DNA from 2 places in the Mesorhizobium sp. M1027 genome. Region 1 is predicted to be linked to the other one. Evidence: predicted binding sites of a transcription regulator. Region 1 holds the regulator's gene; the other holds the start of a gene.
The links. The regulator LexA, encoded in region 1, represses DNA repair genes until DNA is damaged. The targets are predictions, from matches to a motif close to TGTTCNNNNTGTGTTCNG.

Region 2: a site for LexA is predicted at 1,514-1,531, ahead of parE (DNA topoisomerase IV subunit B). Genes of this name have one in related genera too.

The regions. Positions count from the first base shown of each region.
Region 1 covers NZ_JAMYMW010000001.1:725,719-731,507, forward strand. Annotated here, with positions in the region: gene gltX (glutamate--tRNA ligase) at 1-943, opposite strand, end outside; gene NKH50_RS03475 (ComEC/Rec2 family competence protein) at 1,040-3,505, shown strand; gene lexA (transcriptional repressor LexA) at 3,499-4,233, opposite strand; gene kynU (kynureninase) at 4,689-5,789, shown strand, end outside.
Region 2 covers NZ_JAMYMW010000001.1:524,207-529,995, reverse strand. Annotated here, with positions in the region: gene gcvP (aminomethyl-transferring glycine dehydrogenase) at 1-85, shown strand, start outside; gene NKH50_RS02530 (GGDEF domain-containing protein) at 158-1,327, opposite strand; gene parE (DNA topoisomerase IV subunit B) at 1,602-3,653, shown strand; gene NKH50_RS02520 (DUF2336 domain-containing protein) at 3,822-4,943, opposite strand; gene NKH50_RS02515 (MaoC family dehydratase) at 5,096-5,548, shown strand; gene NKH50_RS02510 (HpcH/HpaI aldolase/citrate lyase family protein) at 5,551-5,789, shown strand, end outside.

The sequences.
Region 1 (5,789 bases):
GCATATGCACGCCGTTGAGCGCCTCGAGTTTGGCGAAGTCGAAACGGGCGGCGCCCTTGTTGACATCGCCAATGTCGAACCATGCGATCATGTCGGCAATCGACATGATCTCATCGTCGCCGTGGCTCCAGCCAAGCCTCGCCAGATAGTTGAGCAGCGCCTCCGGCAGGTAGCCCATGGCGCGATAGGCCTCGACGCCAAGCGCACCGTGCCGCTTCGACAGCTTGGCGCCGTCGGCACCGTGGATCAGCGGGATATGCGACATCGACGGCACCTCCCAGCCCATGGCCTGGTAGATTACGGTCTGGCGTGCGGCGTTGGTCAAATGATCGTCGCCGCGGATGATGTGGGTGATGCCCATGTCGTGATCGTCGACGACGACGGCATGCATGTAGGTCGGATTGCCGTCCGAGCGCAGAATAATGAAATCGTCGAGATCCTTGTTGGGAAAACGCACGTCGCCCTGGACGCGGTCATGCACCACCGTCTCGCCGTCTGTCGGCGCCTTGATGCGGATCGCCCCCTTGGCGCCGGGCGGCGCCTCCGACGGGTCGCGGTCGCGCCAGCGTCCGTCATAGCGGGGAGGCAGCCCCTTGGCCCGTGCGCTCTCGCGCATTGCTTCCAGCTCGGCAGGCGTCGCATAACAATAATAGGCCTTGCCCATGCGAACGAGCTCCTCGGCCACCTCGCGATGGCGCGGCGCACGCTCGAACTGCGACACCGGCTCACCGTCCCATGTCAGGCCAAGCCAGGAAAGCCCGTCGAGAATGGCTGCGGTTGCCGCATCGGTGGAGCGCTCGCGGTCGGTGTCTTCGATGCGCAGCAGCATCGTGCCGCCTGTGTGCTTGGCATACAGCCAGTTGAACAGCGCCGTGCGCGCGCCGCCAATATGCAGATAACCGGTGGGCGAGGGGGCAAAACGGGTGACGACCTTATCGGGCATGGAACTCTCAGGCGGGCCAAGGAAGTGGGTTTGCGGACTTTCGCGCGTTGCGCGTTCATGTAGCATAGGAGGTCGAGGGCGCAAGAGGCAGACCCGATGGCTGTGCGAGGCCGTGGTGCGGGCGAGGGCGAGGACGCTGGTAGCGGCGTCAGCGAACGCTTGCTGTTTGCCGCTCCCCCGCCTGCCCTGCCGGTATCGGCATTGCTGCCCGCTCCGCGCTTCGATGCTCCGTCGCTGCCGGCCAGCGACCCAGCAACGGTTCCGGTGCCTGCGTCCGAGCCCATCGTGCGCCTACGCCGGCGTTTCCGCCTCCCGTCACCATCCCGCATCCGCAACAGCGTAACCTCGGCAGCCGGCCTGGAACTCGACCGTGGCGTCGCCTTCCTGCTGGTGCCGGTGTTCCTCGCATGCGGGGTGGTCGTATATTTCGCGCTGTCGGTGGAGCCGGCCTTTCCGCAGCCGATCGCAATCGTGCTCCTCGCGGCCCTTTGTGCCGTCATCTCGCGGTCATGGCCCAGGACCCGCCTGTGCTTCATGGTGGCGCTGCTCTGCGCGCTTGGCGTGCTTGCCGCCAAGTTCGAGACCTGGCGTGTCGGGACGCATATGCTCGGTTCCGAAATCTCGACGCGGCTGACGGGTCGTGTCGTATCGTACGAGCCCATGGCGAGCGGCCGCATCAGACTGACAATCGATGTGATCTCAACCGCCAGGCCGACGCTGCGCTACATGCCGGAACGGGTCCGCATTTCGGCGATGAAGATACCGGCTGAGCTGGCCGCTGGTTCCGAGATCACCGGCTATGTGCGGCTGCTGCCGCCGACCGGCCCGGTGCGGCCCGACAGCTATGATTTCTCCTTCGACAGCTATTTCGCCGGTATCGGCGGCAGCGGCTTCTTTCTCGGCAATCCGAAAGTCGTGGCTTCGGGCAGCATGCCGCTTGCCGCGCGGCTTTCTTCCGCGATCGAAGACGCGCGCGAATCCATCGCCGACCATATCCGCAGCCGCATCGGCGGCGCCGAGGGCGAGATTGCTGCTGCGCTGATCGTTGGCGTGCGCGCCGGCATTCCCGAGGAGATCAACGAAGCGATGCGGCGTACAGGCATCTACCACATCATCTCCATCTCGGGGCTGCATATGGCGTTGGTCGCCGGCACCATCATGGCGCTGCTACGCGGCGCCTTTGCGCTGTTTCCCGACTTCTCATCGCGACGGCCGGTCAAGAAATATGCCGCAGCCGCCGCGCTTTTTTCGATTGCGGCCTACCTCGTCTTTTCCGGCATTGTGGTAGCGGCCGAACGCAGCTTCATCATGCTGGCGGTGATGCTTATCGCCGTGCTGTTCGACCGGGCCGCGCTCACCATGCGCAACCTGGCGATCTCGGCCATCGCGGTCATCGTGGTGTCGCCGCACGAGGTGGTCGGTCCGAGCTTCCAGATGTCCTTCGCCGCGACGGCGGCCCTTGTCGGCGCCTATGCCGGCTGGTCCGACTACCGCGCCGGCAGGGCCACCACGCCGCCGCCGCGGCGGTCGCCGCTACGCCTCGCCACGCGAAAGGTCCTGCTGGGCATGGGCGGCCTGGCGATGACCTCGATCATTGCAGGGAGCGCCACGGCGCTTTTCGCCATATGGCATTTCCAGCGCGTGGCGCCGCTCAGCCTGTTCGCCAATCTGGCCATCATGCCCATCGTCTCACTGGTCGTCATGCCCTTCGCCGTCCTCAGTGCGCTGGCGATGCCGTTCGGCGCGGATGGGCCTTTCCTATACGTGATGGGCAAAGGGCTGACGGCGATGATCGCCCTGTCCGGGTGGATCTCCGAGCGCTCGCCGATCGATGCGGTCGGACTGATTTCGCTGAGATCTGTCCTTTTGGTGACGATCGCCCTCGTCATTGCCAGCATGGCGACGACCTGGTTGCGGCTCGCGGCACTTCCTTTTGCGCTCGCCGGCTTGCTAACGACAACGCAGACGCGCGTACCCGACGTATTGATCTCGGAGGACGCACGGCTGGTCGCGCTGCCGATCGGCAGCGGTGAGCTCGCCGTCAACCGGGCACGCCCGAATGAGTTCACGATCGACAACTGGAAACGCGCGCTCACATCAGAGGCTATCGTCGCGCCGGAAACACCTGGAAAGAACGATCCGCAATTCGACATTGCCGATCCGGCCGACCTACCGCCGGGCATGCCGTTCATTTGCACGGACGGTCTCTGCCTCGCCAGGCATCCATCCGGCGCGATCATTGCGCAAGCCAAGGACCGCGATACCGCACGGCCAGCCTGCGCCTTCGCCAGCTTGATCGTCATCGACGACGCCACCGCCCATAATCCCTGCTACTACGACCGGCTGGTCCTCGTCGTCACCAAACGGCAACTGGCGCGCGCGGGAAGTGCGGCCGTCTATTTCGATCCACAAGCGGCAACACGCGCCGAAATCCGCTTCGCCGTCGAAAAATCATACCGGCCCTGGCACGTGCAGCGGAAATTTTCACGCGCGGCGCGCGGCCTGCCGCCATACCGCAGAGCCGACAATCCAAAAGCCGGCACCAAGGGCGCAACTCAGTAGCGGCGGATCAGCCCAACGAGCTTGCCCTGCACCTTGACCCTGTCTGGTCCGAAGATGCGCGTCTCGTAGGCCGGATTGGCGGCCTCCAGGGCGATCGAGGCGCCCTTGCGGCGGAACCGCTTCAGCGTCGCTTCCTCCTCGTCGACCAAGGCCACCACGATCTCACCGGGGCTCGCCGTATCGGCGTTGCGGATGATCACCGTGTCGCCGTCGAAAATGCCAGCCTCGATCATCGAATCGCCTTTGACCTCGAGCGCATAATGCTCGCCGCCCATGATCATATCCGGCGGCACCGAAATCGAATGCGTCTGGTGCTGGATAGCATCGATCGGCACACCAGCGGCGATGCGGCCCATTACCGGGATCGAAACGGCGGCGACGACATCGTCGTCATTGCCGGCTGCAGGGACGCGCGACGATGTGGGCTTGCCCTGCCGAGGGGCACCTTGCCCAAGACTGCCCTGGATGACACTCGGCGAGAACTTGCGTGCCGCATTGAGGCCGGGGGCGATCGAGTCAGGCAGGCGTAGTACCTCCAGCGCACGGGCCCGGTTGGGCAAACGGCGAATGAAGCCGCGCTCCTCCAGCGCCGTAATCAGTCGGTGGATTCCGGATTTGGAAGCCAGGTCGAGCGCTTCCTTCATCTCGTCGAAGGACGGTGGGATACCGCTTTCCTTCAACCTTTCGTGGATGAACATAAGCAGTTCGTGTTGTTTGCGTGTCAGCATAGCGACCCCCAACAGAATCAGAAAACAAACCCAGAACAGACACTATCTGTTCCAGTTGTGTTCCGCAACTGTTTAAAGTTTAATGAATGCGTTAAGGCTCGGGAAACAAACGACGTCCCCTACCGGCGTACCGTATTTTCGCCGCCGCGAGCCTCATCGCCTTGATTCTGCTTTCGTTTGCGCCGTTCTGGCCTCCTAGAAGGCGGTACTGGCATCGGCCGTCGGTCGGCAAAGGGCACGGAAGTGAACCCCTATCGACTGTGCGGTTTGGTCAATGCGCCGTGAACGAAACGAACTCAAAACGCCAACCTCGGGCTAACTCCAGGTTTCCACCGCCTGGTCAGGCTGCTTCTCGCCGGTGGAGCCTTGCACGCGCAACCAGGTAATAGAAGAACAGAAGAACAGTTGATGCGTGTCCGGCGTTGCGTTGGATTTTTTGGGGGAGCAGGCAAATCATGACGGGAATTCCCGATCTCGTGGCCGTAAAGGCGATGGATGCCGCGGATCCGCTGGGCGCGATGCGCGACCGCTTTGTCTTGCCGCAAGGAGTGATCTATCTCGACGGCAATTCGCTAGGAGCTGCTTCACGTGCCGCTTTCGATGAATTGTACAAGGCCGCGACCGAAGAATGGTCGCATGATCTCATCCGCGCATGGAACACGGCCGGCTGGTTCAACATGCCGCTTGAACTTGGCGACCAGCTAGGGCGCCTGATCGGTGCCGCGGTCGGCCAGACGGTGGTCTGCGATACGACGTCGGTCAACATCTACAAGCTGCTGCACGCCGCCATGGCCATGCGACCGGAGCGGCAGGTCATCGTCGCCGAGGGCGATAGTTTTCCGACAGACCTCTACATGGCTGAGGGTGTGGTTTCGACGCGAAAAGATGCGCTGCTGCGCCTCTCGGGGGTCGACGCGCCGACCATCGAAGAGCTGATCGACGAACGCACCGCGGTGGTGCTGGTCAACCACGTCAACTACAAGTCGGGCGAACTGCGCGACATGCCGACGCTGACGCGCAGGGCTCAGGAAGCCGGGGCGATGATCGTCTGGGATCTCTGCCACACCGCCGGCGCGATGCCAGTCGAGCTCGACAAGGCAAACGCCGATTTTGCCGTTGGCTGCACCTACAAATATCTGAATGGCGGCCCGGGCGCGCCTGCCTTCATCTATGTGGCTGAGCGGCATCTTTCCGACATCCAGCAGCCGCTCACCGGCTGGTGGGGCCATGCACGGCCCTTCGCCTTCGAGCCAGGCTATGCGGCCGGCACCGGCATCCGCCGGTTTCTGTGCGGCACCCAGCCGGTCCTGTCGATGCGCACGCTGAAGGGCGCGCTCGACATCTGGAACGATGTCGACATGACGGCGGTGCGCAAGAAGAGCATCGCGCTGGCGGATCTGTTCATCGAGCTTGTCGAGGCAAAGTGCGGCACTTACGGGCTCACGCTCGAAAGCACGCGCGATGGGGAAAAACGCGGCAGCCAGATTTCATTCATGCATGAGCATGGCTACCAGGTCATGCGCGCGCTGATCGAACGTGGCGTGATCGGCGATTTT
Region 2 (5,789 bases), 200 kb from region 1:
GTCACGCATCGACAATGTCGCCGGCGACCGCAACCTTGTCTGCTCCTGCCCGCCGCTGTCGGAATATCTGGGTGCGGCGGAATAGATCATGATTCCGAAAAGTGGAATCCGGTTTTCCGACAAGATCATGGGTCTAACAAGAAGATAGAAACCCCAATCAGGCAGAACGCAAGGCCGGCCCGTCGGCCTTGCTCGCCCGGTCCCGAACGACGACGCGATTTCGCCCGGCGCGCTTTGCCGCATAGAGTGCTGCGTCGGCTTCGGCCAGCACATCGTCGAGACCGGTGCCGTTTGTTCCGCCAAAGCCGATGCCGCCGCTGACTGTGCTTCGCAACGGACCAAGTTGTGTGGCCACGACTTCTGTGCCGAAGGCGACGCTGATCTTGCTCGCAATGTCATAGGCCTTCTCTTCCGTCATCCGCGACATGACGAGCACGAACTCCTCGCCGCCCAACCGGAACGCGTCGACGCCGGTCCTGGCGTATTTCCTGATGACAGCGGCAAAGCGGCGCAGAACCTGGTCGCCGACCGGATGACCGAAAACGTCGTTCGTTCTCTTGAAATGGTCGAGGTCGAACATGGCGACGGACATGAACGGGCCGAAGACCCGCTCGCCGTAGAGTGCCGTCAACGCCCGCCGGTTCATCAGCCCGGTCAATGGATCGGTCATCGTCTCGGCCTTCAATTCGATCTGCGCCTGCAAATGGTGCAGGGAGAGCGTCAATGCGCCGAGCCCGGTCATGCAGGCGACGGCTACGACGGAATTCACCCGCTCGGCCCAATTGTCGGGCGCAACACCCAGCACCCATTGCCCCTTGACCAGCAGGACCGCGCCGCAAAGTCCGAACGACAGCGCACAGACGCCGCTCAGGAACGAGACGACCAGCAATATCCGGCGATCGTGACCACCCTCAATCCAGAACATCACCCCGATGAGCGAGAGCAGCGCCGTTACCGTCGCGTAGGTGACGATGAAGCCGACACCATCAAACCCGAGATACGTCGCGCCCGCGCAAACAGCCGTCGCAACCAAGGTCGGCAAGATGGCGCGCCTGTAATCGCCTATGCCGAGATATTGCATGGCCGACAGGCAGATAATCAGGAAACCGAGGCTGAGAAGCGCAAGCACGATCTGGCAGAGCCAGGCGCTTGGATCCCTGGTGTAATGCCAGAACAGCACCACATGTGCGACGAGCACGAGAATGCCGCACGCCACCGTCAGCACAAAGCGTGCCTGTGGCGCGGTGAACCAGATCGCAAACATTGTGATGCTAAGGCACGTGCCCGACAGCGCCGCCGCGAGCAGGAGCGAACTGTAATCCAACATGCGTAAGCGACAGCCTCGTGAGCGTTCCGCTGCATTCTAGGTCAGCGACAGTCCGCAAATACCGTTTTTTCAGCCAGTCTTCCGGCGTAACCTTCGGACAAGGTTTACAAAGCGTCGATGCTCCAAGCTTCGACCCCATTTCCGCCGCTTGGCTGTCGAATGGTTTTGCAGTAAGAGGCTCTATCCTCGAACGTAACAGGAACCTCCGTCGCCTGCCCGCGAAAAGCGTGGCAGTATCGGGTGGTGATTCGCAGCATCGGAATCCAGGACCGGCATGGACGACAACAACGATCTTTTCGCCAAATTGGACAAGCAGCCTCAGCCTGCTCGCGCCGCCGCGCGCCCGGCCGATCCGCTGGTGCAGGCGGCGAAGCGGCCGGCGCCCCGCGACGCCAGCGAGAGTTACAGTGCCGCCGACATCGAGGTGCTGGAGGGGCTGGAGCCGGTGCGCCGCCGCCCGGGCATGTACATTGGCGGCACCGACGACAAGGCGATGCACCATCTGTTCGCCGAGGTCATCGACAATTCGATGGACGAGGCGGTCGCCGGCCATGCGACCTTCATCGATGTCGAGCTTTCCGCCGACGGATACCTGTCAGTCACCGACAACGGCCGCGGCATTCCGGTCGATCCGCACCCGAAATTCAAGAAGCCGGCGCTCGAACTCATCATGACGACGCTGCATTCAGGCGGCAAGTTCGACAGTAAGGTTTACGAGACGTCCGGCGGCCTGCACGGTGTCGGCGTTTCCGTCGTCAACGCGCTGTCCGACCATCTCGAGGTCGAGGTCGCGATTGGGCGCAAGCTCTATCGCCAGCGCTTCTCACGAGGCGTTCCGGTGACCGGCCTTGAGCAGCTCGGCGACGTGCATAACCGGCGCGGCACGAAGATCCGCTTCCATCCAGACGAGCAGATTTTCGGCAAGGGTGCTGCTTTCGAGCCGGCGCGGCTCTACCGCATGGCGCGGTCAAAGGCCTATCTGTTCGGCGGCGTCGAAATCCGCTGGACCTGCGATCCCTCGCTGATCAAGGAAAAGGACACGACGCCGGCCAAGGCAGAATTCCATTTTCCGGGCGGCCTCAAGGACTATCTGAAAGCCTCGCTCGGCGACGAATTCCAGGTGACCCGTGAAATGTTCGCCGGCAAGAGCGAGAAGCAGGGCGGTCACGGCTCGCTCGAATGGGCCGTGACCTGGTTCGGCGGCGACGGTTTTATCAATTCCTATTGCAACACCATTCCGACCGCCGAAGGCGGCACGCATGAGGCCGGCTTCCGCAACGTGCTGACGCGCGGCTTGCGCGCCTACGCCGATCTGGTCGGCAACAAGCGCGCCTCGATCGTCACTTCCGAGGATGTGATGATCTCGGCGGCGGGCATGCTGTCGGTGTTCATCCGCGAACCGGAATTCGTCGGCCAGACCAAGGACAGGCTGGCGACGATCGAGGCGATCCGCATCGTCGAAACCGCCATCCGCGACCCGTTCGACCACTGGCTGGCGGACAATCCGCAGGAGGCCTCGAAACTGCTCGAATGGGTGATCGCGCGCGCCGACGAACGGGTGCGCCGCCGCCAGGAAAAGGAAGTGTCGCGCAAGAGTGCGGTGCGCAAGCTGCGCCTGCCCGGCAAGCTCGCCGACTGCACGCAGAATGCCGCCGCCGGCGCTGAGCTCTTCATCGTCGAGGGCGATTCGGCCGGCGGTTCGGCAAAGCAGGCGCGCGACCGCGCCAGCCAGGCGGTGCTGCCGCTGCGCGGCAAGATCCTCAACGTCGCCAGTGCCGGCAGCGACAAGCTTGCTGGCAACCAGCAGATATCCGACCTGATCCAGGCCTTGGGCTGCGGCACGCGCTCGAAATATCGCGACGAGGACCTGCGTTACGACCGGGTCATCATCATGACCGATGCCGACGTCGACGGCGCCCATATCGCCTCGCTGCTGATCACCTTTTTCTACCAGGAGATGCCAAGCCTGGTCCGCGGCGGCCATCTCTACCTGGCGGTGCCGCCGCTTTACTCGATCCGCCAAGGCGGCAAGGTCGGCTATGCCCGCAACGACGCGCATAAGGACGAACTCCTGCGCACCGAATTCACCGGGCGCGGTAAGGTCGAAATCGGCCGCTTCAAGGGGCTGGGCGAAATGATGGCCGCCCAGCTCAAGGAAACCACCATGGACCCGAGAAAGCGCACGCTGCTCAGGGTCGATGTGATCGACGCCGAGGCGGCGACCAAGGATGCTGTCGACGCACTGATGGGCACCAAGCCCGAGGCCCGTTTCCGCTTCATCCAGGAACGCGCGGAATTCGCCGAGACGGAAGTGCTGGATATCTGAGCGTCTTCTGCCAGGTGAGCCACAGACGGCGGTTGTTGCGATCCGGATATTTTCGCGAAGGACGAGGCCTGGAACGGTTCAGCGTTCACGGAAACGCCGAACCGCTCTTTCTTTTGTTCTGAAGCAATTCCGGACGGAAAACCGTTTCACAGTTTTCCTGGAATTGCTTTAGGCAGCCGCGATCGCCAGCGCGTGCCCGCGCGCGTTCTCGCGCAACGCGTCGAGATGGATCGACTTGATCAGCCCGGCGAGATCGCCCGCGGCGGACTGCCCGCCCAATTCCTTCAGCATCAACCAGCTGACTTCCTGGACGCCGGCGAGGCGTTTGCCATTGGCGACCTCGCGCCAGACCTTCAGCGCGCGCAGGATGATGGCGTGGGTGGCGGCGGCAAGCCCGGCGCTGCGAAACAGTGCCTGCAGCGCCACGTCATGGCCGCCGGCCAGCAGTGCTCTCACCCGTTGTTCGGATTGCTGGCTGAGCGCGACCAGGGCCGAACCAAAGAAATCGACCTTGCCGTGCGCGATGGTGCGGATGACGAAGCTTGCGGTCAGGTCACCGCGCAGACGCAGATGTTCGACAAGCGCTGTATGTTCCTCGGCACGCGTGCCTTCGATCAATGTCACGGAAGCTTTGACGCAGGCATCGCGCGTGACGCGCTCGGCTCTTGCGGCGCCCATCAGCGCCAGCACCAGCGGCGAACCCTTGAGCGTCTCGCCTACTTTGACCAGCAGCAAATGCCGACAATCGGCGGGCAGGCGCGCGTCGGCAATCAGCGCCTCGCGCACCAGAGGCAGATGGCCGTGCCGCTCGGCCATGCGCCGAAAGCTGATCGATGCGATGTCGGCGCCGCTGTTGGCGAGCAACGTGGTGCAGGCCTCCGGCTCGCCGATCTCGGCGATCGCCGCCGCAACCGACATCGACACCCGCGGCCGGTCGGCGATCACCTTCTGCGTCGCTTTCTGGCCGCCGGCAACCCGATCAATCAGGTCGGCATCAGTAAGCAGTGGCGACCGCGCCAGCACCAGGGCTGCGACTTCCGGCTGGTCCGAGGCCAGCGCGCTGACGATCTGCGGCGGCGCATGATGGCTCATGGAAAGCGCGTCGGCGATCGCCAGTCGCACCTTCGACGATGCGTCATCGAGCAGCAATGTCAGCGCCGCCTCCGCAGCGCAGCGGTCCTCGAAAGGCAGGTCCGAATCGACATAGGCGCGAGCAAGTGCGCTTGCCGCTGCAACGCGCTCCGACACCTTCGCCGTGTGGATCCATTTCAGGAAATGCGAAACGACCATGTCGCCTGCTTACGCCCTTTGCCAGAACGCTTCTGGCCCCTGTCGCGACCGTAGGCACAAATGGTTTACGAACGGTTCACCATGTTCGTTAACTGGCTTGCGAGCCCGATATGCAACGCCTATCAACCCTTAGGCAGCAGAGGAGATCGACCATGGCCGGGCTTTATCTTGAGGAGTTCGCTGTCGGCCAAGTGTTCAAGCACGCGCTGCGCAAGACCGTGACCGAAAGCGACAATATGCTGTTTTCGGTGATGACGCTGAACCCGCAGCCGCTGCACATCGATTTCGATTTCGCCGCCAAGAGCGAATGGGGCAAGCCGCTGGTCAATTCGCTGTTCACGCTGGGCCTGATGATCGGCATCTCGGTCAACGACATCACCGTCGGCACCACCATCGCCAATCTCGGCATGAAGGAGACGGTGTTTCCGCACCCCGTCTTCCACGGCGACACCATTCGCGTCGAAACCACGGTGGTTTCGGTGCGCGATTCCAGGTCGAAACCGGACCGCGGTATCGTCGAGTTCGAGCACCGCGCCTATAACCAGAACGACGTGCTGGTCGCCAAATGCACGAGGCAAGCCATGATGATGAAAAAGGCGGTGTGAAGATGCGTTCACTGCTCTTCGTTCCCGGCGATTCGGAAAAGAAGCTCGAAAAGGGCTTTGGCGTGGGCGCCGACGTGGTCATCGTCGACCTCGAGGATTCGATTGCCGCGCAGAACAAGGATCTGGCGCGCGACACAGCGGCGCGTTTCATCGCCGGGCACAGGCACCGAACCAGCTCCGTGATCTATGTGCGCGTCAATGATCTTTCGACCGGACTGACCGACGACGATCTGGCGGCGCT